DNA from 4 places in the Rhizobium sp. SVR5-2C genome. Region 2 is predicted to be linked to each of the others. Evidence: predicted binding sites of a transcription regulator. Region 2 holds the regulator's gene; each other region holds the start of a gene.
What was found. The regulator PhoB, encoded in region 2, activates phosphate uptake and scavenging genes when phosphate is short. The targets are predictions, from matches to a motif close to TGTCATNNANCTGTCAT.
Positions count from the first base shown of each region.

Region 1 (7,540 bases), on a different contig from region 2:
CGGTAGCCGTTATTGCGGGCGTCATCCTCGGCACCTTCTGCTGGGGACTGGCCGGCTGGCTCGGCATCAGCGCATTGTTCGCGGCCGCGCCCTTTGCCTATCTCTTCCTGAAGATTGCCGGTGGCGCCTATCTGCTTTGGCTCGGCGCAAAGCTCCTCTGGAAGACGTATACGAATGCAGGTTCCTCCGGTGAGCCAGCCACGCGTCCGGCAATCGGCACGAAGCAGGCCTTCTATTCCGGCTTCGTCACCAATCTTGCGAACCCGAAATCGGCCTTCTTCGTCGCCAGTCTCTTTGCGGCAACGCTGCCTGCCGAGCACTCCTGGCTGCACGGTGCCCTGTCGGTCGCGACCATGGTTCTCGTCTCCTCGCTGTGGTACGCCTTCGTGTTCACGATCCTGCGCAACCCCGCGGTCGCCGGAGCCTATGCGCGGGGCCGCCGCGGTATCGATGCCATGGCCGGTGTCATCTTCATGGGCTTCGGCATGAAGCTTCTGACGTCCGCCCGGTAGGAGAACTCATGCCGCACAAGATTGTCTTTGATATCGAGGCTGTCGAACCCGAAGTGGGAGCGCCCGCTGCCGACCGCATCATTGCCGGCGATCCGCAATTCCGCACCTGGAACCTGGAGGAGGCCGAAGGCGGCCTCTATGCCGGCATCTGGGAAGCGACGCCCGGCAAATGGCGCATCGCCTACGACGAGTGGGAATATTTCTGCATTCTCTCCGGCCACTCCATCGTTACCGAGGATGGCGGCGAGCCCGTCCATCTCAAGGCGGGCGACCGGATGATCCTGAGACCGGGCTTCAAGGGAACCTGGGAAGTCGTTGAAACGACTCGCAAGGATTATGTGATCCGCATCTGACTAACGAAGCAGCAAGCTGAGCAGCGGTGCCGCGAGAACGTTCACCAGTCCGACCAGCACCATGACGAGACCGGCGATCGTGCCTTCCTCGGCGCCGATCTGCTGCGCCTTGGCAACGCCTGCGCCGTGCGCTCCCATGCCGAGCAGTGCGCCGCGCGAGAGCGCCGATCTCAGCGGCAGGACACGCAGCAGGGTCTCGCCGAGGGCTGCGCCGAGGACGCCGGTGATGATGACGAAGACGGCGGTCAGGTCCGGCACACCGCCGATGTCGGCCGAAACCGTCATGGCGAAGGGCGTGCTGACCGAGCGCGCCAGTAGGCTGAGCCGCAGGTTGCCCTCGAGGCTGAGGAGGCTCGCAAGCGCCCAGGCGGAGCCCACCGCGACGCCGCTGCCGACGGTGACACCGAGCGCGAGCGCCGGCCAGTAACGCCGGATCGTCGCCCGCTGTTCGTAGATCGGGACGGCGAAGGCAACGGTCGCAGGGCCGAGCAGCATCACCAGCCAGTGGGTGGAGCGGATGTAGTCGGCATAGGTTTCGCGCATCACGACGGCAAGGATGATGAGGAGGGCGGGTGCGAAGACAAGTGGCGACAGCCACAGACGCGGCCAGCGCCGATAAGCCGCCTTGGCGAAAAAGTAGAGCGCAATGGTGATCGCGGACCAGAAGGCGGCGAGCAGCAGCGAAGGGGCGGCCTCAGAGATCATCGGGGCCTCCGCGGGCCGCCGTCAGCTGCAGGACAAGCTCCACGGCAAGCGCCGTCGTACCCATGACGACGAGCGTTCCCGTTACGATGACGGCAAGGACCTTCAGGCCGAGGAGTCCGAGGAACTCGCGATGGTCGAGCACGGCAAGCACGGCCGGAATGAAGAACAGCAGCATTTCCGCCATGAACCACTGCGCGCCCCGGCGCATGGCGGCGGGTTTGATCCATCCGGCGGCAAGCAGCGCAAGCACAAGAAACAGTCCGATGACGCTGCCGGGAACCGGTATGCCCGAGATGTGGGCGAATGCTTCCCCGGTTAACCAGAAGGTCATGATCAGGCCGATCTGGAGGAGGCGGCCCTCCCGTAGACGGGTAATGGAGGCGGTTCGAACAAGGGACATGGCTGCGTTCTCTAAAAACTGCACCATGCATATAAAGCCGGCCGATCCATGAGAAAAATGAATTGATTGAATACAAATAAGTCCATATTGGAATGGACGTGGAATTGCGGACGCTGAGGATATTTGTCGAGGTGGTGCGCCAGGGAGGCTTCTCCCAGGCGGCAAGGACGGTCTTCCTGACTCAATCGGCCGTCAGCAAGGCGGTGAAGCAGCTGGAGGACGAGCTCGGCGTTCTTCTGCTCGACAGGATCGGCCATCGCTCCAGCCTGACGGCGGCAGGCGACATCGTCTACCGGCGCGCACTCCAAATGCTTGCGGAGCAGAGCGACCTGGTTTCCGAATTGGCGGAGCTGCGTGGCCTGAGACGGGGGAGGCTGCGGCTCGGACTTCCGCCGATTGGCAGCGACGCGCTGTTCGCGCCTCTCTTTGCGGTCTACAGGAAACGCTATCCGGGCATCGAGATCCAGCTCGCCGAGCACGGAAGCAAGCGGCTGGAGGAACTCGTGCGCAGCGGCGAGGTCGATCTCGGAGTATCGCTTCTCCCGGTGCCCGACGAGTTCGAATGGCAGGATGTCCGCAACGATCCGATGGACGTGCTCCTTCCCGTCGACCACCCGCTGGCTGACGCCGGCGAAATCGAACTGGCGGCGCTGAAGGACATGCCCTTCATCCTGTTCGACACTGGCTTTGCGCTGAACCCGATGATTCTGGATGCCTGCCGCATGGCGGGCTCCCCGCCGGCGATCGCTGCCCGCTCCAGCCAGATTACCTTCATCGTCGAGCTGGTGGCCTCCGGCCTCGGTATTGGTTTCCTGCCGCGCTTCATCGCCGAGAAGCGGGTGCACGGCCGCGTGCGCCACGTCGCCGTCACCGCGCCGGCGATGGCCTGGCACATGGCCTGGATATGGCGGCGCGGCTCCTACATGTCCGACGCTGCGCGCACCTGGCTGGAGCTGGCTGCCGCGCGGAGCGGTCCTGACGCCTGAGCGCCGCGGTCTCTTCCCGGCACCTTCGCCCCCTTTCGGTATGGCAAAACCAAGGCAGTCCCACATTAAAGTTTTGTAATGTTTCCAATCGTTTGTCGCTAAGCCTTTGATTTCTCGACCTAAGGGTAGGTCGGCTCGCCGAACCGTCGTGCCGCTGTCATCGAACCGTCATCAAACTGTAATGTAGAGCGCCTAGCCCGCCTATTATGGCGGGAATTTCGGCGCTCCAGACAAGTGGATAGCCCCTCCATGGAGCGCTCTCGCCGTTGTTTTGTGCTATTCAGGAAGAGATTAAATGCTCACCAAGAAACTTCTTTCTGCCTGCCTCGGTGCGGGCCTGGCTGCCGTTTTCGCAGTCTCCGCTTCCGCCGCCGACATCACCGGCGCCGGCTCTACTTTCGTTTATCCGGTCCTGTCCAAGTGGTCGGCTGACTACAACAAGCAGACCGGCGACAAGCTGAACTATCAGTCGATCGGTTCGGGTGGCGGTATCGCCCAGATCAAGGCTGCGACCGTCGATTTCGGCGCCTCCGACGCGCCGCTGAAGCCTGAAGACCTGACGGCCGGTGGCTTCGGCCAGTTCCCGCTCGTCGTTGGCGGCATCGTTCCGGTCATCAACGTCAAGGGCATCAAGACCGGCCAGCTGAAGCTGACGGGCAAGGTTCTCGCCGACATCTATCTCGGCAACGTCACCAAGTGGAACGACAAGGCCATCGCCGACCTCAACCCCGGCCTGAAGCTGCCCGATTCGCAGATCGCCGTCGTCCACCGTTCGGACGGCTCGGGCACCTCGTTCAACTGGACGAACTTCCTCTCCAAGGTCAACCCGGATTGGAAGTCCAAGGTCGGTGAAGGCACCGCCGTCAACTGGCCGGTCGGCATCGGCGGCAAGGGCAACGAAGGCGTCGCTGCTTACGTGACCCGCGTCAAGGACTCGATCGGCTACGTCGAATACGCCTACGCCCTGCAGAACAAGCTGCCCTACGCTCTGCTTCAGAACGCCGCCGGCCAGTACCCGAAGCCGAATGCTGAAAGCTTCTCGGCTGCTGCTGCCAGCGCCGAATGGGCCAAGGCTCAGGACTTCTACCTGATCATGACCAACGCTCCAGGCGAAAAGGCCTGGCCGGTAACGGCAACCACCTGGGCGATCATGTACAAGGAGCCGAAGGACGCCGCTCGCTCCAAGGCTGCCTTCGCCTTCTTCAAGTGGGCGCTTGAAAACGGCCAGAAGGAAGCTTCTTCGCTCGACTACGTGCCGCTGCCGGCGACCCTGGTCAAGCAAATCGAAGACTACTGGACTGCCTCCTTCAAGGGCTGAGCCGACCATTATCGGGGCGGGAGCGTGGCTCTCGCCCCATTGCCTTTGAAGCCCCCTCAAAAGCAAGTCGAGTGTTAATATGAGCGAAGCATTGGCATCGCTGCCCGCGGCAAACGTGGGCGCGAAGCGGCGTGACGGCCGGACCGGCGACCGCATTTTCTCATGGATCGTGATGGGCTGCGGCCTGTTCGTTCTCGCGGCCCTGCTGGCAGCCGCGATCTCCATGGCATGGGGCGGGCTTCCTGCCTTCCGCACCTTCGGTTTCGGTTTCATCACCGGCACGGAATGGGATCCTGTCGCGCAGCACTTCGCCGGTCTCGTGCCGATTTACGGCACCCTGGTCACTTCGGCGCTCGCGATGATCATCGGCGTTCCGATCAGTCTCGGCATTGCCGTCTTCGTCACGGAAGTCGCACCGCGCTGGTTGCGAGGCCCGATCGGCGGCGCAATCGAGCTGCTGGCCGGCATCCCCAGCATCATCTACGGCATGTGGGGGCTCTTCACCTTCGCGCCTTTCATGTCGGATTACATCCAGCCGGCATTGATCGACTGGCTCGGCCCGTTGCCGGTCATTGGCCTGCTCTTTTCCGGAGCGCCGATGGGCATCGGCATGCTGACCTCCGGCATTGTGCTGGCGATCATGATCATCCCCTACATTTCTTCGGTCATGCGCGACGTCTTCCTCGTCGTCCCGGCGCAACTCAAGGAATCGGCTTATGCCCTGGGCTCGACCCGGTGGGAGGTCGTGCGCGATATCGTCATTCCGCATACGCGCACAGCCGTCGTTGGCGGTATTTTTCTCGGCCTCGGCCGGGCACTCGGCGAGACCATGGCCGTCACCTTCGTGCTCGGCAACACGCACAATATCGCTATCTCGCTGATGGAGCCCGGCAACTCGATCGCCGCCGCGATCGCCAACGAATTCACGGAAGCCGATACCGACATCTACCTGTCGTCGCTGATCGCGCTCGGTTTCATCCTTTTCGTCGTCACCTTCATTGTCCTTGCCATGGCAAAGCTGATGCTGCTGCGCATTGCGAAACAGAAGGGGGAATGAGCATGGCCGTTTCCAGCTCGCTTTATCGCTACCGGCAAGCAAAGAGCGCAATCGCGTTGACGCTTGCGACACTTGCGACGCTCATCGGCCTCGTATTTCTCGTCTGGATCTTGTGGACGACGCTCCTCAATGGCTTGGAGGCGCTGAGCCCGAAGCTCATCACTGAAATGACGCCGCCGCCGGGCGAAGACGGCGGCCTCGCCAATGCCTTCATGGGCAGCTTGATGATCGTCCTGCTCGCTGTCGTCATTGGCACGCCGATCGGTATTCTGGCCGGCACCTATCTCGCGGAATACAGCCGCGGCAAGAAGATCGGCGACCTCATCCGCTTCGTGAACGATATCCTGCTTTCCGCACCGTCGATCATCATCGGTCTCTTCGTTTATGAGGTCGTCGTGCGTCAGACGGGGCATTTTTCGGGCTATGCCGGCGGCATCGCGCTCGCTTTCATCTTCCTGCCCGTCGTCGTCCGCACCACGGACGAGATGCTGCGGCTGGTGCCGGACGTCATGCGCGAGGCAGCGCTTTCGCTCGGCATCCCGCGCTGGAAGGTGACGGTCAACGTGCTCTATCGCGCTGCCGCCGCAGGCATCCTGACCGGTGTGCTGCTCGCCGTTGCTCGCATTTCCGGCGAAACGGCGCCGCTCCTTTTCACCGCGCTGAACAATCAGTACTGGAGCACGGACATGTCCGAGCCGATGGCGAACATTCCTGTCGTCATCTTCCAATACGCCATGAGCCCTTATGACGAATGGCATGCGCTCGCCTGGGCCGGTGCCTTTGTCATGACGGCGGTCGTCCTTGTTCTGAGCGTGGTCTCACGCACCGTTCTGAATCGCAAAGGTGGCAAATGAAGATGCAGTCATCCCAATCCTTCGACGCCCGCCGGGCAACAAATCCGCTGGCAACCGACAAGCTCGCGCTGGAAAGCGTCAACTTCTTCTACGGCGATACGCATGCGATCCGCGATGTGAGCCTCAACTTTCCGGAGCGGCAGGTCTCGGCTCTGATCGGTCCGTCCGGCTGCGGCAAGTCCACGCTGCTGCGTATCCTGAACCGCATCTACATGCTCTATCCGAAGATGCGCGCCACCGGTTCGGTCAAGCTCGACGGACACAACATCCTCGAACCGGGCTTCTCGATGAATGAGCTGCGCGCCCGCGTCGGCATGGTGTTCCAGAAGCCCGTGCCGTTCCCGATGTCGATCTATGACAACATCGCCTACGGCATCCGTCACCACGAGCGCATCTCCAAGGCGGAGATGGACGTGCGCGTCGAACAGGCGCTGCGGCAGGCTGCCCTGTGGGAAGAAGTGAAGGACAAGCTGAAGGGAAGCGGCCTTGGCCTTTCCGGGGGCCAGCAGCAGCGTCTCTGCATCGCCCGTGCCGTTGCCCTTCGGCCGGAAGTCCTGCTCCTCGACGAACCCACCTCGGCACTCGACCCGATCTCGACGGCGAAGGTCGAGGAACTGGTTGCGCAGCTGAAGACCGATTTCACCATCGTCATCGTCACCCACAACATGCAACAGGCGAGCCGCATCTCCGATAACACTGCCTTCATGTATCTCGGTGAGCTCGTGGAGTACGGTCCTACGTCGCAGATATTCCAGGCCCCAAAGAACAAGCGCACCGAAGACTACATCACCGGCCGCTACGGTTGAGGAAAGGCTGTCGAAGGGTAGTTAACGCAAGATTTCTCTGGAGGATTCTTGCGTCTCTACCATCCAGGCGAGCTAATTCTGGAGTAGTACGGCGTTGAGGGCAGGAAAATGGTTCTTGCCGATTATATTATATTTAGCTAATTTAAGGTGGGTCGCTTTTCTAACATTTAGACAGCCGTCGCCGGCGCGATCGTCGCGCCGGACGTCTTTCGTGCGCGTTTTTCATGCATTTCACAAACGCATTTCGGGAGGGGCACATGCCGGTTCGAAAGCGAGCATGCAGGGGACGCCGCCGGATAGCTACGAAGTGGCTTGCCGGTCTTCTGATTGCCAATGCGAGTTGTTTTCCCGCCCGGGCAGGCGACCTCGTGGATCTGCAATTGGTGATCGCTGCCGACGTATCGACATCGATGGATGCGCAGGAAAAAGCGCTGCAGCAGCAGGGCTTCGCCAATGCCTTCCGCCGCCCGGAAATCATCGAGGCGATCACAGGAGGCAGGAATGGCCGGATCGCGGTCACCTATGTCGAGTGGGGCGGAGACGGGCAAA
Region 1 is NZ_JBNDHT010000006.1:6,851-14,390, reverse strand. It holds gene ACPYOI_RS02960 (LysE family transporter) at 1-512, shown strand, start outside; gene ACPYOI_RS02955 (cupin domain-containing protein) at 521-865, shown strand; gene ACPYOI_RS02950 (LrgB family protein) at 866-1,570, opposite strand; gene ACPYOI_RS02945 (CidA/LrgA family protein) at 1,560-1,970, opposite strand; gene ACPYOI_RS02940 (LysR family transcriptional regulator) at 2,069-2,956, shown strand; gene pstS (phosphate ABC transporter substrate-binding protein PstS) at 3,252-4,274, shown strand; gene pstC (phosphate ABC transporter permease subunit PstC) at 4,354-5,331, shown strand; gene pstA (phosphate ABC transporter permease PstA) at 5,334-6,185, shown strand; gene pstB (phosphate ABC transporter ATP-binding protein PstB) at 6,188-6,991, shown strand; gene ACPYOI_RS02915 (DUF1194 domain-containing protein) at 7,249-7,540, shown strand, end outside.
Region 1: pstS (phosphate ABC transporter substrate-binding protein PstS) is a predicted target of PhoB. The motif match lies at 3,112-3,128, and genes of this name have one in related genera.

Region 2 (7,540 bases):
CGCCGTACCGCGTGCGCTGCGTGATGGCTCGCTCGGACTTGGCGCCACACACTCCGAAACGATCAAGAAGGTCGTGCTTCCGGCAGCCCTTCCGGGGATTGTTGGCGCACTGCTGATGACGGCCTCGCGGGCCATCGGCGAGACCATGATCGTCGTGCTGGCGGCAGGTGTCGCCGCGCGCATGCAGATCAATCCCTTCGAGCCGATGACCACGGTCACCGTCAAGATCGTTAATCAGTTGACGGGCGATCTTGAATTCACCTCGCCGCAAACGCTGGTCGCCTTCGCGCTTGGCATCACGCTCTTCTTCATCACGCTTTGCCTGAACATCTACGCCCTCTACATCGTGCGCAAATACCGGGAGCAGTACGAATGACGAATGTTCTTTCCCCTGCTGCGGGCACAATTTCGAAAGCACCCGAGCGCCGCGATATAGGCATCAAGCGCCGCTATGCCGCGGAGCGCCGTTTTAGGGCCTATGGTATTGCCGCGATCTCCTTCGGTCTGATTTTCCTGGCGATCCTGCTGTCGACGGTTGTTCGCAACGGCTACACGGCCTTCCAGCAGACGGCGATCACGCTGCCGGTCGAATTTACCGAGAAGACCATCGATCCGAGCAACAAGCGCGCTACCGATCCGTCAGTGCTGATCGCGGCAAACTACGGGGCGCTGCTGCGCGATGCGATTGTCAAGCAGCTGAAGCTCAACCCTTCCAGCCGTCCGGACGTCCGTGACGCGACGGCCATGCTTTCCAAGGGCGCGCCGATCCAACTGCGCGACACGGTCGTCGCCGATCCGTCGCTCATTGGCAAGACCGTCAACGTCACGGTTCTGGCTGATGCCAATGTCGATAGCGCCAACAAGGGGCAGATCGATCTCTCTGTTGATGAGAAAAACCGCAAGGTGAACGACAAGCAAGTCGGCTGGATGAACGAACTGAAGGCAAGCGGTGCGCTTTTCAAGAAGTTCAATACCGGCCTTTTCACCAACGGCAATTCCAGCCGCCCGGAAGCTGCCGGCCTCGGCGTGGCTCTGGTCGGCTCGCTCTACCTGATGTTGATCGTTCTGGTTCTTTCGCTGCCGATCGGCGTTGCCGCCTCGATCTACCTTGAGGAATTCGCCACCAAGAACAAGGTGACGGATCTGATCGAGGTGAACATCAATAACCTCGCGGCCGTGCCGTCGATCGTTTATGGGCTGCTCGGCCTCTCCGTCTTCATCAATTTCGCCGGCCTGCCGCGTTCGGCTTCGCTGGTTGGCGGCCTGGTGCTGTCGCTGATGACCTTGCCGACGATCATCATCGCCACCCGTGCCGCGCTGCGCGCCGTGCCGCCGTCGATCCGCGCGGCTGCTCTTGGCCTCGGCGCCTCGAAGATGCAGATGGTGTTCCACCACGTCCTGCCGCTGGCGATGCCCGGCATCCTGACCGGCACGATCATCGGCCTGGCGCACGCGCTTGGCGAAACGGCGCCGCTTCTCCTGATCGGCATGGTCGCCTTCGTTGCAAGTGCGCCGGCCACCCCGCTCGATCCGTCCACGGCGCTGCCGGTGCAGGTCTATATGTGGGCCAACGAAGCAGAACGCGCCTTCGTCGAACGCACCTCTGGTGCCATCATCGTCTTGCTCCTGTTCCTGATTGTCATGAACTTTGGAGCCATTCTCTTGCGCCGTCGCTTTGAGCGTCGCTGGTAAACGGAGTACATATTCATGAACATGTTAACCGAAGCAGCAGTTGAGAAGGCTCTGGACAAACGAATGAATACGATCCCGTACAAGATGATCGGCCAGGACGTCTCGGTTTACTATGGCGACAAGCGTGCGCTTTTCGACGTGAAGCTGAACATCCGCGAAAACACCGTTACCGCACTCATCGGCCCGTCCGGCTGCGGGAAGTCCACCTTCTTGCGCAGTCTCAACCGTATGAATGATACGATCGACAACTGCCGCGTTACCGGCAAAATCACTCTCGACGGCGACGATATCTACGATCCGGATATCGACGTCGTCGAACTTCGTGCTCGCGTCGGCATGGTCTTCCAGAAGCCGAACCCTTTCCCGAAGTCGATCTATGAGAACGTCGCCTACGGTCCGCGCATCCATGGTCTTGCGAAGTCGAAGGCCGATCTGGACCAGATCGTTGAACACAGCCTGCAGCGCGCCGGCCTTTGGAACGAAGTCAAGGATCGCCTGCACGAAACCGGCACCGGGCTGTCCGGCGGCCAGCAGCAGCGCCTCTGCATTGCCCGCGCCGTTGCCGTCAGCCCCGAAGTCATTCTGATGGACGAGCCGTGCTCGGCGCTCGATCCGATCGCCACCGCGAAGGTCGAAGAGCTGATCCATGAGCTGCGCGAGAATTTCACGATCGTCATCGTGACGCACTCCATGCAGCAGGCTGCCCGTGTTTCGCAGCGAACCGCTATGTTTCACCTCGGCAATCTCGTCGAGGAGAATGATACCGACAAGATGTTCACCAATCCGGACGATCAGCGCACCCAGGACTACATCATGGGCCGCTTCGGCTGATCTTTGGCGTCAGAAATGTAGAGACAATCAAGGACGTTCCCCATGGCATCGACACATATTTTTTCTGCGTACGACGACGATCTCAAATTCCTGTCCCGCCGCATCTCGGAGATGGGCGGACTTGCCGAACAGATGGTATCGGACGCTGTCCGAGCGCTGGTGAATAGCGATACCGCCTTGGCGCAGAAGGTCATCTCGGACGACGTGATCCTCGACCATGCCGAGCGCGAGATCGGCGAAAAGGCGGTGGTCACGATTGCACGCCGGCAGCCGATGGCTTCCGACCTTCGCGAAATCATGGGCTCGATTCGCATCGCGGCTGATCTCGAGCGCGTCGGCGATCTCGGCAAGAACACTGCCAAGCGTGTCATCGCCGTTCAGAGCGCCGGCGTTCCGCGAAAGCTCGCGCGCGGCCTGGAGCACCTTTCCGAACTGGCGCTCGTCCAGCTCAAGGAAGTGCTCGACGTCTACACGAGCCGAGCGGCCGACAAGGCCAAGTCGATCCGCGAGCGCGATGAAGAAATCGATGCGATGTACACTTCGCTGTTTCGCGAGCTTTTGACATACATGATGGAGGATCCGCGCAACATCACCAGTTGCACGCATCTTCTCTTCTGCGCGAAGAATATCGAACGCATCGGTGACCACGCCACCAATATTGCCGAAACCATTTATTACATGGCGACCGGTGCCCAGCCGGAAGGCGAGCGTCCGAAGGACGATACCGCCAACACCGTCGGCGCGGTAACGGAATAACCTCCGAATCCGGCCCCCAGGAGACAGTAATCGAATGATCCCGAGAGTTGCAGTCGTTGAAGACGAAGAGGCACTCAGCGTGCTCCTTCGCTATAATCTTGAAGCCGAAGGTTTTGAAGTTGATACCATCCTGCGTGGTGACGAGGCCGAGATACGCCTTCAGGAACGGACGCCGGACATTCTGATCCTGGATTGGATGCTGCCGGGCGTGTCCGGCATAGAGCTCTGCCGCCGCCTTCGGATGCGGCCGGAGACCGAGCGTCTGCCGATCATCATGCTGACAGCCCGCGGCGAGGAGAGCGAGCGCGTGCGCGGTCTTTCGACCGGAGCTGACGACTATGTCGTCAAGCCGTTCTCGACACCTGAACTCGTTGCCCGCGTCAAGGCGATGCTGCGCCGCGCCAAGCCCGAGGTCCTCTCCACGGTCCTGAAATGCGGTGACATAGAGCTCGACCGCGAGACCCATCGTGTTCATCGCAAGAGCCGCGAAGTCCGGCTCGGCCCGACCGAATTCCGCCTGTTGGAGTTCCTGATGTCGTCGCCCGGCCGCGTTTTCTCGCGCTCCCAGCTTCTGGACGGCGTCTGGGGCCACGACATCTACGTCGACGAGCGCACGGTCGATGTCCATGTCGGTCGCCTGCGCAAGGCGCTGAACTTCTCCAACATGCAGGATGTCATCCGCACGGTCCGCGGCGCTGGATATTCGATGGAAGCCTGATTGCCGCTCCCATGAGGAAATAAAAAACGGGCCGCGAGGCCCGTTATTTTTTGTCTCTTATCCGGCTTAGTTTGCGCGGGCGGCTGCCCGGCGGCGCTCGTTGACCGGCTGATAAGCCAGGCGTTGATGGTAGCTGCAATAGGGAGAAGAGTCGTTGCTTTCGCAGCCGCAGAAATGGAAATCATCCTTCAGCGGATCGCCGACCGGCCACTTGCAGGTGCGTTCAGTAAGCTCGGTCAGGCCAAGACGGCGGGAAATCGGTACGACCACGTTCGCGGCCGGACGATATTCCATTTCCGCCATCAGGTCGACTTCGATCTCTTCCTTGAGCATCGTCGCGCCCAACTGGCGCGTGACCGTGCGGGTTGCAATCCGCGAGGCATAGTTCGGCGCGCGGGGAGCCGAGGTATTGCGCTTCGGCGCGCGCACCGTCGTCGCAGTGCCGCCGGCTTTGGCGCGGCCGGGAAGGCTAAGCCTGTGGACCTTGCCGATGACTGCGTTTCTGCTCACGCCGCCGAGCTGTGCGGCGATCTGGCTCGCGCTCAGCCCTTCGGACCAAAGCTTCTTGAGTTTTTCGACACGCTCGTCTGTCCAGTTCATGCCCTGTCTCCGATTAGCGTTGTGAAGGCAGAATCCCTCACCATTGCCTCGGATGTGTCCGAAGCAGGAAACGCTTGACTAATTTTGGTGACTAGTTCCGCCGCATGCAGTCTAGTAATTGAGTTTTAACCTAGTGTGAGGCTGACTCCGTGACAAGAGTCGCGGGAATCCGGATGAATCGAATTTCAAGTTTTCCCCAACTTGCTGGCCGTGCGAGTCATTTCTGCAACATTAGCTGTTAATAAAATAAGTTCCTTTGGCTTTATGTTGCAGCACGCGGTAAACTCGCAGTTTGTTGACATTGCAGTGCGAAAAGTAAATAGTGTCACTCGCCGCCGAAAGGCGGCATTTTTAATTTTTTGGACCCGGTTTTTAGCCGGAGTCCGGTTGCCCCAACCTCGACAGGAGACCGCGCCATGGCTGAAGCCGCGCCGCTATATGACACCTATTCTCGTGCCCCTCTGCGGTTCGAGCGAGGTGAGGGCGTCTGGCTGATAACCGAAAGCGGCGAACGTTATCTGGACTTTGGGGCAGGCGTTGCCGTGACGTCGGTCGGCCACAGCAATCCGCACGTCGTCCAGGCTTTGAAGGCGCAGGCCGACAAGGTCTGGCACCTATCGAACATCTATGAAATTCCCGGGCAGGAAGCGCTTGCAAAGCGGCTGACGGACGTCACTTTCGCCGATAAGGTGTTCTTCACCAATTCAGGGGCAGAGGCGCTCGAATGCGCGATCAAAACGGCGCGCCGATATCAGTATTCCAAGGGCCATCCCGAGCGCTTCCATATCATTACCTTTGAAGGTGCCTTCCATGGCCGCACGCTGGCGACGATCGCTGCTGGCGGCCAGGAGAAGTATCTGGAGGGTTTTGGCCCGAAGTCGCCGGGCTTCGACCAGGTTCCCTTTGGCGATATCGAGGCAGTCCGAGCCGCCATCACGGACGCGACCGCCGGCATCCTCATCGAGCCGGTACAGGGCGAAGGCGGCATCCGCCCGGCGACCAACGAGTTCATGAGGGCGCTGCGCCAGATTTGCGACGAGAAGGGCCTGCTGCTGATCCTGGACGAGGTTCAGACCGGTGTCGGCCGTACGGGCAAGCTGTTTGCCTACGAATGGTCCGGCGTCACACCGGACATCATGGCGGTCGCAAAGGGTATCGGCGGCGGCTTCCCGCTTGGCGCCTGCCTTGCGACGGCGGAGGCAGCCTCCGGCATGAAGGTCGGCACCCACGGCTCCACCTACGGCGGCAATCCGCTTGCGATGGCGGTCGGCAGCGCAGTGCTCGACGTCATTCTTGCCGAGGGCTTCCTTGAGCACGTGCGTGAGGTGGCGCTCGTCTTCCGCCAGGGCCTTGCCTCGCTCAAGGATCGCTATCCGGACGTGATTGAGGATGTGCGCGGCGAGGGCCTGTTGCTTGGGGTCAAGGCAGCGGTTCCATCATCCGAACTGCTGCAGGCTATTCGCGCCGCTCGTCTGCTTGGGGTTCCGGCGGGCGACAACGTTATCCGCCTGCTTCCGCCACTCGTCGTCACGGCGGAGGAGGCTCGCGAAGGGCTTTCTCGCCTCGAGCGTGCTGCAGAAAGCATTCGCGCGCAGAAGACCAAGAAGACGGCTTGAATGGACGGACGCTCCTTGCGGAGCAGACAGGTAAGAACGAAATGGCTTCCCCCAAACACTTTCTCGATCTCTCGGCGGTAACCGCATCCGATCTCAGGGTCATCATGAACGACGCGATCGCGCGTAAGCAGGCTTTCAAGGCCGGAAAGGGCGACAGGCCGCTTGCCGGCAAGATGCTGGCGATGATCTTCGAAAAGCCTTCCACCCGCACCCGCGTATCCTTTGATGTCGGCATGCGCCAGCTCGGCGGCGAGACGCTTTTCCTCTCCGGCACCGAAATGCAGCTCGGCCGCGCCGAGACGATCGGCGATACGGCCAAAGTGCTTTCGCGTTATGTCGACGCGATCATGATCCGCACGACGGAGCACAGCCGCATGCTGGAGCTTGCCGAACATGCGACGGTCCCCGTCATCAATGCGCTGACGGACGATACCCATCCCTGCCAGGTCATGGCCGATGTCATGACATTCGAGGAGCATCGCGGCCCCATCAAGGGCAAGACGGTTGCCTGGACCGGCGACGGCAACAATGTCCTGCATTCCTTGGTCGAAGGTGCCGCCCGCTTCGGCTACCGGATGAACATGGCCGTGCCTCTTGGTTCCGAGCCAAAGGATCACTATCTAAACTGGGCCCGCAACGAGGGTGCCCAGATCGTGCTCGGTCATGACGCCGACCGCGCGGTCGAGGGAGCCGATTGCGTGGTGACCGATACCTGGGTTTCCATGAATCAGGAACATCGGGCCCGTGGTCACAACGTCTTCCAGCCTTATCAGGTCAATCAGGCTTTGATGGCGAAGGCCGGCAAGGATGCATTGTTCATGCATTGCCTGCCCGCCCATCGCGGTGAGGAAGTGACGAACGAGGTGATCGACGGTCCGCAATCCGTCGTCTTCGATGAAGCGGAAAACCGCCTTCATGCGCAGAAGTCGATTCTTGCATGGTGCCTGGGCGCGATCTGAACCATACTACGCGCTGTGCTTGGCCTCATGGCCTCGTGGCTGCGCGAGCGGAAAGGCTTTCTAGTCTGCCGCTCTGACGACTAGGAGTAAGACCATGTCCGATACTGCAAGCGCTCTCGGCGATTTCGACTTCGCCGGCGATGATCACGTTGTTCCGTTTCAGGTAGAGGGCCTCGACGTGCGCGGCCGCGCCGTGCAACTCGGCCCCATGCTGGATGCGATCCTTGAGCGCCACGAATATCCCGCTCCCGTCGCCCGGCTTCTGGCCGAAGTCATCGCGCTGACGGTGCTCCTCGGCACGTCCCTTAAGTTTGAGGGCAAATTCACGGTGCAGACGAAGGGCGATGGCCCGGTCGATCTCCTCGTCG
Region 2 is NZ_JBNDHT010000033.1:11,022-18,561, reverse strand. It holds gene pstC (phosphate ABC transporter permease subunit PstC) at 1-376, shown strand, start outside; gene pstA (phosphate ABC transporter permease PstA) at 373-1,692, shown strand; gene pstB (phosphate ABC transporter ATP-binding protein PstB) at 1,708-2,523, shown strand; gene phoU (phosphate signaling complex protein PhoU) at 2,566-3,279, shown strand; gene phoB (phosphate regulon transcriptional regulator PhoB) at 3,314-3,997, shown strand; gene ACPYOI_RS12090 (GcrA family cell cycle regulator) at 4,064-4,597, opposite strand; gene ACPYOI_RS12085 (acetylornithine transaminase) at 5,014-6,213, shown strand; gene argF (ornithine carbamoyltransferase) at 6,255-7,172, shown strand; gene ACPYOI_RS12075 (Hsp33 family molecular chaperone) at 7,267-7,540, shown strand, end outside.

Region 3 (7,540 bases), on a different contig from region 2:
CAGCGAGCGGCCGAAATCGACGGGATCAGCGGCGTGCGCGTGGGCGCAGACGGGCCAAGCCACCGCGTTTCGCCTGGCAGTCTCTTGTTGTTCGAAAGGCTCACGTCGTTTTTATTTCCTTCTTGTTCTCATGGATATGCGCTCTACGGCGCCCGGACGCAAGCATATCGATCATTTAAGTCGGAGCTTTTGCGATCACTGACGCAGCCCGCAGCTTCAGGGTGCCGCATATCTCAATCCTCTGTACGAAATGTGACGAAGTTTTCTTTCAGAGTCTTGATGACCGGCGAAAATAGTACAGGTTGGATCAACGGCATCGAAAGCTATGGTTGGGGACTATGACGTTATTTTCAGCGGAAGTTTCATGGCAGCGCGGTGAGGGCAGCTTTACGGACGGCAAATACAGCCGCGGCCATACATGGAATTTCGACGGAGGCCTTTCGGTACCTGCCTCGGCATCTCCGCACAACGTGCCGCTTCCGTACTCGGTCGCCGAGAATGTCGATCCCGAGGAAGCCTATGTAGCGGCGCTCTCCAGCTGCCACATGCTCTTCTACCTTTGGCTTGCATCGAAGAAGGGCATTGCTATCGACAGCTATGTCGATAACGCGACGGGCATCATGGAGAAGGTCGACGGAAAAATGCTTGTCAGCCACGTCGAGCTGAAGCCGAGCGTTGTCTATTCAGGCGAGGCGCCGAGCCGTGAAACCGAGGAGAAGCTCCATCACGAAGCCCACGAACTCTGCTTCCTCGCTAATTCCGTCAAGACGAAGATAGACGTTCGCCTCGGCTAGCGGCGCCATCTCTCCGTTACGATTGCGGACGGTGCAATAGTTTGAAGGCGTAGAACTGCGTCTTTTGCCCGGTCGAGAAATTGTTGTCGGAACCGAGGATCAGGACGTCGCTGCCGTCCTTCGCCCTGCCTATCGCCATCGACTCGATGTTATCCGGCACCAGGCCGGCGGCGCGCAGATCGAGCACCTGGCTCTTGCGGACGGGAACGATGCGCTGATCGGTCCTGGCGAGAGAAGCGATGGCCGAGACGTCGGTGGCGCCGTCGAGGTCCAGCATGAAGATCTTAACGTTGTTGCCGAAGCCTTGGGCGTAGCTGCGCTCGACGGCGAGCAGGCGGTGGTCGTCGAGTGCGACGATCTCCGCCATGCCGTTGTCGTTGCCGCCAATGGGCTTTGTGGCAGCCTGCGGGATCGGCGAGATTGGATAGACATACTGCGCCTTCGGTTCGCCAGTCGCCCCGTCATAGCGGATAATGCGCGACAGGCTGCCGTTGACGAGCGAGGCCGCCGGACCGTCCTGGTAGAGCGCAGCTTCGACGCCGACGAACACATCACCGTCGGGTGCGACCGCAAGATCCTCGAAGGCGAGATTGTCGCGGATGCCGGTCGATTTGTCGGCCGTCGGCGCGAAGCCTTCCGGCAGCTTGAATTCGCGCACAAAAGCACCGTCCGGCGAGGCGACGCGGACGAAGGGGGCGATCAGCGCCTTGCCGTCGCCTTCGCTACCCCAATAGACGCCGTCCCGGCCGAGGCGGATCGATTCCGGGTCAACGGTGCGGGCGGCGAAGGGTTCACCGTTCTTGTCCTGCAGCGTCACCTGCTTGACGACGGAAACGCCCTTGAGGCCGGAGCCGTCAACATCGACGTCGAGCTCATAGAAGCGAGCTGGGCCTTTTTCGGAGCGGTCGTCGCTGATGGCGATGTAATGGCCGGTCGCCGGGTCGAAGTCGAGACCGGAAATGCCGCCGAATTCGACGCCGTTTTCCATGTGACCGGTCGGGATGACGAATTCACCGAGATAAGAAAAGGAGATCCCGGCCGCGCAATCGCCGAACGGGCAAGGCGTCTCGAAGGTTGCGCCGATCGTGGTGGCGTGGAGGCTGGCGGCGCTGGACAGGAGAGCAACAGCGATAGTCGCGAGAAAACGCTTGGTCATGGCGAACATCCGGCTGGCGAGGAGGTTGATGAGCAGAACAGGCCGACGGGATCCCCTTTAAAGGATCGGCCCCGCCAGTCGCGTCGCTTGTCATGCACCGGTTGTTTGACGGAGTTGTTACGATTCTTCGTCAATTTCGTGAAATAGCGAAGCTCAGATATCGAGGTTTTCGGCAAAGGCGGCACGGTCCTGAATGAAGCGGAAGCGCGCGTCAGGCTTCGTGCCCATAAGGTCGTCCACGGCGGCACGGGTTCCCTCGAAATCGACCTCGTCGATCAGCACCCGCAGCAGCGTTCGCTTGCTCGGGTCCATCGTGGTTTCCTTGAGCTGCGCGGGTAGCATTTCACCAAGGCCCTTGAACCGGCTGATTTCGATCTTTCCCTTGCCCTTGAATTGCGTTTCCATCAGTTCCTGCCGATGGGCGTCGTCGCGTGCGTAGGCTGATTTGGCGCCTTGGGTGATCTTGTAGAGCGGCGGTACAGCGAGGAAGAGGTGACCGCCGCGGATCAGTTCCGGCATCTCCTGATAGAAGAAAGTGATCAGCAATGACGCGATGTGGGCCCCGTCTACGTCGGCATCGGTCATCACGATGATGCGCTCGTAGCGCAGGTCCTCATCGCGATACTTGGAGCGAGTGCCGCAGCCGAGCGCCTGAACGAGATCCGCAAGCTGCTGGTTGGCGCCTAACTTTTCGCGGCCGGCGCTCGCAACGTTCAGGATCTTGCCGCGCAACGGCAGGATTGCCTGATTGGCGCGGTTGCGCGCCTGCTTGGCGGAGCCACCTGCCGAGTCACCTTCGACGATGAAGAGTTCGGCGCCCTGGGCCGTGTTCTGCGCGCAATCGGCCAGTTTGCCCGGAAGGCGCAGTTTGCGCACGGCGGTCTTGCGGGTGACTTCCTTTTCCTTGCGGCGGCGGAGACGCTCCTCGGCGCGTTCGATCACCCAGTCGAGCAGCTTTGCAGCCTCGTTGGGATTGTCCGCCAGATAATGGTCGAAGGGATCGCGAAGCGCGTTTTCGACTATGCGCTGTGCCTCGACGGTCGCCAGCCTGTCCTTGGTCTGGCCGACGAATTCCGGTTCGCGGATGAACACCGACAACATGCCGACCGCCGAAATCATCACGTCGTCGGTGGTGATCTGCGCTGCGCGTTTGTTCTGCGTCAGATCGGCGTATGCTTTCAGCCCCTTGGTCAGAGCGATGCGCAGACCCGCCTCATGCGTGCCGCCCTCGGGCGTCGGAATGGTGTTGCAATAGGAGTGGATCTGCTGGTCGCCACCATACCAGGTGATCGCCCATTCGAGCGAACCGTGGCCGCTCGCCTTTTCGCTCTTGCCGGCGAAGATTTCGCGGGTGACGGTAAATTCCTTGCCCATCGTCGCCTGCAGGTAGTCCTTCAGCCCGCCGGGGAAGTGGAAGACGGCCTTGTCCGGAATTTCGGAACCCTGCGGAAGCACGCCTTCATCGCAGCTCCAGCGGATCTCCACGCCCCCGAAGAGATAGGCCTTGGAGCGCGCCATACGGAAGACACGCGCCGCCTCGAACTTCGCGTGCTCGCCGAAGATCTGCGGATCGGGGTGGAACCGCACGCGCGTCCCGCGGCGGTTGTGCACGTCGCCAAGCTCTTCGAGACCGCCCTGCGGCAAGCCGCGGGAGAAGCGCTGTCGGTAAAGCTTGCGGTTACGCGCGACTTCGACTTCGAGATAGTCAGAGAGCGCGTTGACCACTGAAACGCCGACGCCGTGCAGACCGCCCGAGGTTTCATAAGCCTTTCCGTCGAACTTTCCGCCCGCATGCAGCTTCGTCATGATCACTTCGAGCGTCGATTTGCCCGGGACCTGCGGGTGGTTTTCCACCGGAATGCCGCGGCCGTTGTCCGAGACGGTTAGATAGCCGTGGACATCGAGATGCACCTCGATGAAGTTTGCGTGACCGGCGACCGCTTCGTCCATCGAGTTGTCGATGACTTCGGCAAACAGGTGATGCAGCGCCTTTTCGTCGGTGCCGCCGATATACATGCCGGGGCGCATGCGCACCGGTTCCAGACCTTCGAGAACGCGGATCGACGAGGCACCGTAGTCGTCACCATTCGAGGCTGCCGGGGCCGGACGCGCTGACGCAGCCGGGGGCGCGGCGGGCGCTCGCGCCGGCTTTGGTGCCTCCTCCTGCTTGGGTGCGAGAGGCATTTCGGAAAAGAGGTCGTTGCTGTCGTCCATGGAATTGTTCAGATCTTTATCCTGCCGGCCGGCGTGTCCGCTTGAGGCCAGACCCAAAATCACCGCATTTGATGTCACGTTTGCGAATCATGCAGATTCTGCCAGAAACCGCCTCGCTAAGCGATGCCGCTCGATCTGGCGGAATTCTTTGGAATTGGTTTGCGTTGCCAGACGCGGAATGGCAAGCGGCCCGAGGTGCAAGGAAACCACCCGCATGAGAATGTCCACAAGTCATTGCACGATTATTGCTGTAATTGCGGCCTTTTTCCTGTCCTGTGACATTCACAGCGCGGCAGCGGATGGCTTGCCGCCCTATAAGGACGAACTTTTCTCCAGGCAAAACGTGTTGCAGAGCGCCGACGACGGCGCCTTCGAAGTGATCGACTACGATGAGATGCGCGACATCAATGGTCGCGACCAGATCCCGCAAAGGCGCGTGCAGCGGAAATATGTGTCGCTCGGCGTACGCAAGGTACAGCAGGACGAAACCCTGTCTCTGGACGGCCTCCGGCTGGATGTCACCAGGGTGGGACCGGCAGACGGAGCGGCCTTCACGGTGATCTTCATCCACGGCCGCGACGGCGATCGCCGCCTCGGGGCCAACGACTATTCCTTCGGCGGCAACTTCAACCGGCTGAAGAACCTCGCGGCCGGCAATGGCGGGGTCTATTATTCGCCGACGGTACGGACCTTCGACAGCGACGGCGTCGCCAAGATCGCCGAACTCATCCGCTATGCTAGCGGGAAATCAGGTGGAAAGCCGGTGATCCTCGCCTGCGCGTCCATGGGCAGCCAAGTCTGCTGGGGGATCGGCCGCGATCCTGCGAGCGTCAAGCGGCTGAGGGGAATGGTGATCATGAGCGGCGTCGCCGACCCCGCTTTCACGAAAAGCGCCTTCTACAAAGCCAAGCTGCCGCTTTGGTTCGCGCACGGGAGCCGCGATCCGGTTTATGCGGCGGCCGACCAGCAAGCCCTCTTCGAAAAGCTCTACAAGTCGAAATACCCGGCCCGTTTTACGCTTTTCCAGAACGGGAACCACGGTACGCCAATCCGGATGATTGATTGGCGGCGGGTCTTGAACTGGATTCTCGCTTCCTAGGGTTTTTAAGCGCCGAATTTAATCATTTGCGCGGCAACTCGGCCGATTTACCTAGCGTGAACCGGAGATCGCTTTCCTTTCGGCTGCAGTTTTGCTAAGGCGCACCCATGAGGAAAAGCTTGGAAGGCCGGTATGACACCTGATGTGCGCCCGCTTGTGGCGGGAAACTGGAAAATGAACGGCACACGCGCCTCTCTCGATCAGATAAAGGCTATTGCGGAAGGCGTTAACAGGCCGCTTGCCAAGCGGGTGGAGGCGCTGATTTGCCCGCCCGCGACACTGCTGTATGTCGCGACCGCGCTCTGCACGGACAGCCCGCTTGCGATTGGGGCGCAGGATTGCCACCAGAACCCGGCAGGCGCACATACGGGCGATATATCCGCCGAAATGATTGCCGATTGCTTTGGAACCTATGTGATTGTCGGCCACTCCGAGCGCCGGACCGACCATGCAGAAACCGACCATCTCGTCCGCGCCAAGGCGGAAGCCGCCTTTGCTGCCGATCTGACCGCGATCATCTGCATCGGTGAGACAGCAGACGAGCGCAAGGCAGGGCAGACGCTCGACATCCTCAAGCGCCAACTCTCCGCCTCCGTTCCGGACAGTGCCACAGCCGAAAACACGGTCATTGCCTACGAGCCGGTCTGGGCGATCGGCACCGGTGTCACGCCGACGGTAGATGACGTCGAAAAGGCGCATGCCTTCATGCGGTCGGAGCTCACAGGCCGCTTCGGCGCCGAGGGCCGGAAGATCCGCATTCTCTATGGCGGCTCGGTGAAGCCCGGCAATGCCAGGGAACTGATGGGCATCGCCAATGTCGACGGCGCGTTGATTGGCGGAGCGAGCTTGAAAGCATCCGATTTCCTCGCCATCTACGGCGCATATGAAACGCTCCTCGCATAAATAAGCTTAGCATATTCCTGGCCGAAGGGCTTGGAATAGCCGATCAGCTCATGTAAAGAGCGCCAGATTTTTATTCGATGCTCGCCGAAGCGGGCAGGACTGGACCCATGCAGACAGTATTGATTGTCATCCACCTCATGATCGTGCTGGCGCTCGTCGGCGTCGTGCTCATCCAGCGCTCGGAAGGCGGCGGTCTCGGTATCGGCGGCGGTTCGGGATTCATGTCGGCGCGCGGTACGGCCAATGCGCTGACCCGCACGACCGCGATTCTGGCGGCGCTGTTCTTCCTGACGTCGCTCGGCCTTGGTATCCTGACGCGCTACCAGGGCAACCCGACCGACATCCTGAACCGCATTCCGGCAACGAGCGGGCAGGGCAACGGCATTCTCGATTCTCTCGGCGGCGGCACGCAGCAGCCGGCAAATCAGCCCGCTAGCACCGGCATTCCGAACGGCGGCGCTGCTGCTCCGGCACCGGCGGCGCCAGCAGCAACGGCTCCTGCGGCCAACGCTCCGGCGATGCAGACGGCCCCCGCTGCGCCTGCAACGCCCGCTGCTCCGGCTCAGCCGAGCGGCGTTCCGACCGGGCAGTAAGCCGGTCCACGAAATAAACCGCCGGCAGGCCCTCGGGTCTGCCGGTTTTCTTTTGTTCAGATTCCAAACTGGCACCAAAAATTCTGGAAAAGAATTTTTGGGCTGGTGGAATCGTTTTTGAAAAGGTATCCGGTGACTCCCATGGCGCGATACGTATTCATCACTGGCGGCGTGGTTTCTTCCCTCGGAAAAGGAATTGCGGCTGCGGCTCTCGGAGCGTTGTTGCAGGCCCGTGGTTATCGGGTCCGGCTTCGCAAACTCGACCCCTATCTGAACGTGGACCCGGGCACCATGAGCCCGACCCAGCACGGCGAAGTCTTCGTCACCGACGATGGCGCGGAAACCGATCTTGATCTCGGACACTATGAGCGCTTCACCGGGCGTTCGGCGACCAAGACCGACAACATCACCACCGGCCGCATCTACAAGAACATCATCGACAAGGAACGCCGCGGCGACTATCTCGGGGCAACCGTGCAGGTCATTCCGCACGTCACCAACGAGATCAAGGATTTCGTCACCGAGGGCAATGACGACTACGATTTCGTCATCTGCGAAATCGGCGGTACGGTCGGCGACATCGAGGCCATGCCTTTCATCGAGGCGATCCGTCAGCTCGGCAACGATCTGCCTCGCGGGACGGCGATCTACCTCCACCTGACGCTGATGCCTTACATTCCGGCCGCCGGCGAGCTGAAGACCAAGCCGACGCAGCACTCGGTCAAGGAACTGCAGGCGCTCGGTATTCACCCGGACATTCTTCTCGTCCGCGCCGATCGTG
Region 3 is NZ_JBNDHT010000066.1:4,820-12,359, forward strand. It holds gene ACPYOI_RS19205 (AI-2E family transporter) at 1-104, opposite strand, end outside; gene ACPYOI_RS19210 (OsmC family protein) at 339-794, shown strand; gene ACPYOI_RS19215 (esterase-like activity of phytase family protein) at 811-1,950, opposite strand; gene parE (DNA topoisomerase IV subunit B) at 2,104-4,164, opposite strand; gene ACPYOI_RS19225 (alpha/beta hydrolase) at 4,379-5,263, shown strand; gene tpiA (triose-phosphate isomerase) at 5,396-6,166, shown strand; gene secG (preprotein translocase subunit SecG) at 6,274-6,759, shown strand; gene ACPYOI_RS19240 (CTP synthase) at 6,901-7,540, shown strand, end outside.
Region 3: ACPYOI_RS19215 (esterase-like activity of phytase family protein) is a predicted target of PhoB. The motif match lies at 2,039-2,055, and genes of this name have one in related genera.

Region 4 (7,540 bases), on a different contig from region 2:
CGGGGGCATAGGCTTGATCGTCGGGCCAATATTCCTCGACCTCATTGCAGCCATTGTCTTCAAGCGCCGCCATCAGCTCCCGGCGTCCGCGATCGTCCACGCCTTCCCGTTCGCGCAGGTCGTTGCTGCGGTCCTGCAGATACTGGATGTTGTCGACCATGCGCGCTTCGGATTGCTCCAATTCGCTGCAGTAGTCCGCATTCTCGCCGCCGATCACCACCATGCTGTCGACAGAGCAGCCGTACCTGCGCATGTCTTCGCGGACATCGCGCAGTTCGAGATTCTGCTCGGCAATTGCGCTGGCGTAGTGGTGGTTGAGCTCGGGGCTGTTGGTCGTGATTTCCGGCAGATTGGCGAGGCGGGCGCGCAGGTCCTGGCAGATCGCATTCGTCTGCGCGGCCGCGGGAGCTGCGAGGGTAAATAGAAGCGCAAGGGTCAGGTTTCGACGTTTCACGGTATCATCCCGCTAGCAAGCCAGGCCGGTACGCGGCGGAGCATTCGCCGCGTATGCCTTTCTAGCCTGTTTCCGTTAACAGGCTAGCGACGGATTCTAACGCATTTTCCCGTTTGGCAGCAACTTATGCGGGCTGCGAAGCCTCAACGACCGCAAGAGCCGCCATGTTCACGACGCCGCGCGAGGTGACCGAAGTCGACAGGATATGCGCAGGCTGCGCGGTTCCAAGCAGAATCGGGCCGACATGAAGCGCATCCATCATCGTGCGGACGATGCCGAGCGAAATGTTGGCGGCATCGAGATTCGGGAAGAGCAGGAGATTGGCTTCGCCGGTCAGGGCGCTATTCGGCATGGCGCGCTTGCGCAGTGTTTCCGATAGCGCCGAGCCGCCCTGCATTTCACCGTCGACCTCGAGTTCGGGGGCACGCTTGCGCACGAGCTGCAGGGCGTCGCGCATCTTTCGGGCGCTCTCGGAGTCGCGGGAGCCGAAATTCGAATGACAGATCAGCGCGGCCTTCGGCGTTATGCCGAAGCGGCGAACTTCCTCGGCCGCGAGAAGGGCGATCTCGGCGATCTCATCATGCGTCGGATTGTATTTCACGAAAGTATCGGCGAAGAAAACCGGTCCTTTCTGGGTGATCAGCAGGCTGAGGCCGGCAAAGGTGCAGACGCCCGGCCGCCTGCCGATGATCTGGCCTACGTCCTTGAGGTGGCGGTCGAACCGGCCTTCGACGCCGCAGATGAGGGCATCGGCCTCGCCGCGCTTCACCGACAAGGCGCCGATGACGGTGGTGTTGGTGCGCACGATGGTGCGGGCGGCCTCCGGATTGATGCCCGCACGACCGACGAGGGCGAAGTAGTCGTCGACGTAGTCGCGGTAACGGGGGTCGTCTTCGGGGTTTACCACGGCGAAATCGACATTCGGGCGAATGCGGATGCCGAAGCGCTTCAGGCGCGCCTCGATAACCGATGGACGGCCGATCAGGATCGGCTCGCCGATCTTTTCTTCCAGCAGTACCTGGGCCGCACGCAGGACGCGCTCGTCTTCGCCTTCCGCGAAAATGACGCGCTTCTTGTCGGCAGTCTTGGCGCTCGTGAAGATCGGCTTCATGACGAAGCCCGAGCGCCAGACGAAGCGGTTCAGCTGATCGAGATAGGCGTCGAAATCGGCGATCGGCCGCGATGCAACGCCGGTCTCGGCGGCCGCCTTGGCGACAGCCGGAGCGATGCGCAGGATGAGACGCGGATCGAAGGGCGAGGGGATGAGGTAATCAGGACCGAAGACCGGCGTCTCGCCGGAATAGGCGCGGGCGGCGACGTCCGATACTTCCTCGCGGGCAAGCCCGGCAATCGCCTTGACGGCGGCCATCTTCATCTGTTCGTTGATGGCCGTGGCGCCACAATCGAGCGCGCCGCGGAAGATGTAGGGGAAGCAGAGGACGTTGTTCACCTGGTTCGGGAAGTCGGACCGGCCGGTGCAGATCATCGCGTCGGGGCGGGCCGCACGCGCAAGCTCCGGCATGATCTCGGGCGTCGGGTTGGCGAGCGCCATGATGAGTGGCTTCTCGGCCATCTGCGCGAGCAGTTCCGGTTTCAAGACGCCGGCTGCAGAAAGGCCAAGGAAGACGTCGGCGCCGCCGATGCTGTCGGCGAGCACGCGCTTGTCGGTCTTTTGGGCATAGACCTCCTTCCACTCGTCCATCAGCACGTTGCGGCCGTCATAGACCAGTCCCTCGATGTCGTGGACCCAGATGTTCTTCTTCTTGGCACCGAGCTCGACGAGAAGATTGAGGCAGGCGAGCGCCGCGGCACCCGCGCCCGAGGTGACGATCTTGACATCCCCGATCTTCTTGCCGGCCAGTTCCAGACCGTTCAGGACCGCGGCCGCAACGATGATCGCGGTGCCGTGCTGGTCGTCATGGAAGACGGGAATATTCATCTTCTCGCGAAGCTGGCGCTCGACCTCGAAGCATTCCGGCGCCTTGATGTCCTCGAGGTTGATGCCGCCGAAGGTCGGTTCGAGCGAGGATACGGTGGAAACCATCTGGTCGACGGTGGACGCGTCGATTTCGATGTCGAACACGTCGATGCCGGCAAACTTCTTGAAGAGAACCGCCTTGCCTTCCATCACCGGCTTAGAAGCGAGCGGGCCGATATTCCCGAGGCCGAGAACGGCGGTGCCGTTAGAGATAACGGCAACCAGATTGGCGCGCGAGGTGTAATCGGCGGCGGTTTCCGGATTGTCGCGGATCGCAAGGCAGGGTGCTGCGACGCCCGGGGAATAGGCAAGCGCGAGGTCGCGCTGATTGCCGAGCGGCTTGGTCGCCTGAATTTCGAGTTTGCCGGGACGGGGATAACGGTGGAAGAAAAGCGCCTGTTCGTCGAGGTTTCCGCCCGTTTCATTTTTGTCCGTCTTGGATTTTTCCTGATGATCCATTGCCGTCTCCACTACCGCACTTACACTTTTCCGAGACTCCTCCATACAACAATCGGCTGAGCGGGCCAGTCAGAATTTCGGCATCGACGTGGAAATCGCGCAGGCGCGACAATGTGCCTTCCTGTCATCTTCCTGAAACACGAGTCTGATTTTGGAAGACCAGATGAACGATGGGGGCGGGCAGGACGCCTGTGAAAGACAATATGGATACCCGACACTTCCGTACTCTCTTCATTTCCGATGTGCATCTCGGCTCCAAGGCGGCGAAGGCAGACTTCCTCATCGATTTCCTTCGGTATCACGAAGCCGATACGATATTTCTCATCGGCGACATCGTCGACGGCTGGCGGCTGAAGCGGAGCTGGTACTGGCCGCAGGTCTGCAACGACGTGGTGCAGAAGCTGCTGCGCAAGGCGCGCAAGGGCACGCGAGTCGTCTATATTCCAGGCAATCACGACGAATTCCTGCGTGACTTCCCGGGCATGCATTTCGGCGGCATCGAAGTGGCTGAGCGCATGATGCACGATGGAGCCGACGGCAAGAAATATCTCATCCTTCACGGAGACGAATTCGACGTCGTCGTGCGCAACGCGCGGCTGCTCGCCTATCTCGGCGATTGGGCCTATGACATGGCGATCCGCATCAATATCGTGCTGGCCGCCATCCGGCGCCGGATGGGCATGCCCTATTGGTCATTCTCCGCCTGGGCGAAGCTGCAGGTAAAGCATGCCGTGAACTTCATCGGAGAGTTTCAGCGCGTGGTCGCCGAGGAAGCGCGCAAGAGCGGTGCTGACGGCGTCATCTGCGGCCATATCCATCATGCCGTAATCGAGGATTTGGACGGCGTGCGCTACATCAACACCGGCGACTGGGTGGAGAGCTGCACGGCGATCGCCGAGCATGAGGACGGCACGTTCGAACTCATTACCTGGCGCTCGATTATGGACTCCCAGGCCATTACGGACGCCCAAGCCATTCCTTTGGCAATCGAGCATCGCGACAGCAAGCTTGAGCCGCAGGCTGCCTGATTTTTTATTGGGAAGGCATCTAGCCGTTGCCTTCCGGCGACAGCCCTACTTATTTTCTAAAACGTTTCAGAGAGGCGATTTCTCGCCATAGTCGCGCTTAGGTTGATGTGCTAGGTGACGCACAGTTTCCTACAGGTCAACCAATGATTCCCGCCCAAAACGCCCCGACAGGTAAGGGGCCGCCGCCGCGCTTTCGGCTGCTCAGCGCCCTGTCTTACTGCGCCCCCCTGATTGTCAACGGCGTCGTTCTTCCCTTCTTTCCCGTCTGGCTCGCGGTCCACAAATTCACGGATCATGAAATTGGTGTCGTTCTGGCGGTGCCGATGGTCGTGCGCGTTCTCGTGGCGCCGATCGTTGCCATGTATGCCGACCGCATGAAGGAGCGTGCCGACGTGTTGCTCTGGTCCGGCGGACTGTCGTTGCTGACGGCGGTGGCGCTCTACTGGACGACAACGTTCTGGCCGGTGCTGATCGTCTTCACGATGCAGGGAGCGACCTTCGCGCCCTATGTGCCGGTCGTGGAGTCGATCGTCATTTCCGGCGTGCGCCGGTGGGGGCTCGACTATGGCTCGATGCGGGTCTGGGGTTCGATCGCCTTCATCGCATCGACGCTGATCGGCGGCGAAATGATCGGCCATTGGGGCGGCTCCATGGTGCTGCCGGTCATGATCTTCGGCTTCGTCGCGACGATGCTGATGGCGATCTACTGTCCGCGCATCGGGCCGACGCGACGGCGCGGCACGCCAGTCGACATACCGGCGGCGACTGGCAGTTCGCTCCGGCAGCCGCATCTTCTGGTGCTGCTTTGGGGCGTCGCGATACAGCAGTCGAGCCATGCGGTGCTCTACGCGTTTGCCTCGATCTACTGGCACCAGCTTGGTTTTTCGGGAACCGAGGTCGGCATTCTCTGGAGCGCCGGCGTCGCCTCCGAGGTTATGGTCTTCTTCGTTTCAAAGCACCTCAACCGCCGCTTCAGCGCCTGGACGCTCATCCGGATCGGCTGTGCCGTGTGCATCTGCCGCTGGATCCTGTTTCCGATGCATTGGGGCTTTGCCGGCTTCTTCTTCCTGCAGTGCTTCCACTCCTGCACGTATGCCTTTGTGCATACCGGTGTACAGCGCCGGATCGTCGCCACGGTTCAGGCAACGCAGGAATCATCCGCCCAAGGCGCCTACTTCTTCTACAACGGTATGTTGATGGGACTGATGACGCTTGCCTCGGGCTATATCTACAGCTGGCTCGGCCTCGCGAGCTACTATGTCATGGCGCTGGCCGCAGCCTTGGGCATGGCCCTCGTCTTCACGGCCTATTACCTTCAGCCCCAAAGCTCCTTCTCCGGCGGAAAGACCAGAGAGGCGGTGTAGCGCAACCCCGGCTCGCGGTCGCGGGCGAGAAGCAGCGGGCCGTCGAGATCGACGAATTCGACGTCCTGCGCCAACAGCACGGCAGGCGCCATGGCAAGCGATGTTCCGACCATGCACCCAAGCATGATCTGGAAGCCGAGGCGTTGTGCCTCGCGCTTCATCGCAAGGGCTTCCGTCAGGCCGCCGGTCTTGTCGAGCTTGATATTGATGGCGTCATAGCGGTCGCGGAGGCTGGCGAGATCGCCGGTATGATGAACGCTTTCGTCGGCGCAGACGAGAACCGGGCGCTCGATACAGGCGAGCATTTCGTCCTTGCCTGCGGGCAGCGGCTGCTCGACGAGGGCGATCTTCATTTCGGCGGAAATGCGCAGGTGATGCGTGAGCGTTTCCTCGGGCCAGCCCTCGTTGGCATCGAGCATGATGATGCTATCGGGTGCGGCGTCGCGCACGGCGCGGATCCGGCTTTCGTCGTCGCCAGTGCCGACCTTGACCTTCAGCAGCGTCCTTGCCGAATGTTCGCGCGCCTGCGCCGCCATGACCTCCGGCTCCCCGAGCGAGATCGTATAGGCGGTCGTGAGCGGCTGCAGAGAGCCGAGGCCAAGGCGTTCGGCGACGCTTTGCCCGCCAAGCTTGGCCTCCAGATCCCATATCGCGCAATCGACGGCATTTCTTGCCGCGCCAGGGGGCATGGCGCGCAGCAGGTCTTCAGTTGAAATGCCTTGCTCGATCAGCGGCCGGGCGGCTTCGATCTGTGCCGCCACGCTTTCCATCGTTTCGCCGTAGCGGCGGTAAGGGACGCATTCGCCCCAGCCACGCCTGCCGTTTTCGGTAAGAACGCAGGTAATCACCTCCGCCGAAGTCTTTGCACCGCGGGAGATCGTGAAGGTGCCTGCGATGGGAAATGAGTTCATCTCGATTTCGAGCGAGCGTGGCATAATTGCAATCCTACGAGCATGGAAATTCTAGGTGTTTTCGGTATATTAACGCGCCGGGCGCGAGCGATATGTTCGCGAGTCGGCAATGTCGCCCCAAGCCCTGAAAGACACAAGCGTTTTGAAGCCCGAGACCCGCAGCGCCGCCTCTCTGTATGTTGACGACCAAGCCAATGGTGGAGAGCGCCGCGTTCATCTCGAAGGCAATTGGCGCAGCGCCAACATCCATCTCGTCCTGCGCGACTTCGAAAAGATTTCCCACGGCAAAGGCGATCTGACGCTCGATCTGTCCCACGTCACGGATATCGATACCGCTGGCGTGTGGCTGCTGTGCCGCCTCAAGCAGCAGGGAGAGGAGGCCGGGCGGAAGGTTCGATTCGAGGGAACCAATCCACATATCGATGAGCTGATCGAAGAATTTTCCGAAAAGCCGGCGGAGCAGGAAGTCGAGGCTCCGAAGAAAACCGGCATTGCGGAGAAAATTTTCGCGCCGATCGGTGAGATGACTGTCGAGGTTTGGAATAACCTCACGGCTGCGATGTATATTCTCGGGTCCGCCGTGCGCGGCGCGCAGATGAAATTCGGGCGCGGCAGTGGCGTTTCTCCGGCTTCGATCGTCAATCAGATCGATCATATGGGTGTGCGGGCGGTGCCGATCATCCTGCTGATGTCGTATCTGATCGGCGCCATCATCGCCCAGCAGGGCGCTTTCCAGCTCCGGTATTTCGGGGCTGAGGTCTTCGTCGTTGACCTTGTCGGCATCCTCCAGCTTCGCGAAATCGGCGTGCTTTTGACGGCGATCATGATCGCCGGCCGTTCGGGCAGCGCGATCACGGCGGAAATCGGCTCCATGAAGATGCGCGAGGAAGTCGACGCGCTGAAGGTCATGGGCCTGAATCCCATAGGCGTGCTGATCTTCCCGCGGCTTGTGGCGCTGACGGTGGCGCTGCCGCTTCTGACGGTGCTTGCAAACTTCGCCTCGCTCTTCGGTGCGGCAACGGTGGCCTGGGCCTATTCCGGGATCACCTTCGCGACCTTCCTTTCGCGCCTGCACGAGGCGGTCACGTTGTCGACCGTGCTCTCCGGCATGATCAAGGCCCCGTTCATGGCGCTCGTCATCGGTATTGTCGCCGCCGTAGAAGGCCTTAAGGTCGGAGGCAGCGCCGAATCGCTCGGCCAGCACGTCACGGCTTCGGTCGTGAAGTCGATTTTTGTCGTCATCCTCATGGACGGGCTGTTTGCCATGTTCTATGCGGCCATCGATTTTTAAGGGTTCAGCGTGGACGGGCAGGTACCAGAGCCGGGCGGGAAGAAGGAGCGGGACA
Region 4 is NZ_JBNDHT010000003.1:38,133-45,672, forward strand. It holds gene ACPYOI_RS01515 (DUF2865 domain-containing protein) at 1-454, opposite strand, end outside; gene ACPYOI_RS01520 (NADP-dependent malic enzyme) at 579-2,891, opposite strand; gene ACPYOI_RS01525 (UDP-2,3-diacylglucosamine diphosphatase) at 3,062-3,919, shown strand; gene ACPYOI_RS01530 (MFS transporter) at 4,063-5,283, shown strand; gene dgcA (N-acetyl-D-Glu racemase DgcA) at 5,235-6,218, opposite strand; gene ACPYOI_RS01540 (MlaE family lipid ABC transporter permease subunit) at 6,319-7,485, shown strand; gene ACPYOI_RS01545 (ABC transporter ATP-binding protein) at 7,495-7,540, shown strand, end outside.
Region 4: ACPYOI_RS01525 (UDP-2,3-diacylglucosamine diphosphatase) is a predicted target of PhoB. The motif match lies at 3,014-3,030, and genes of this name have one in related genera.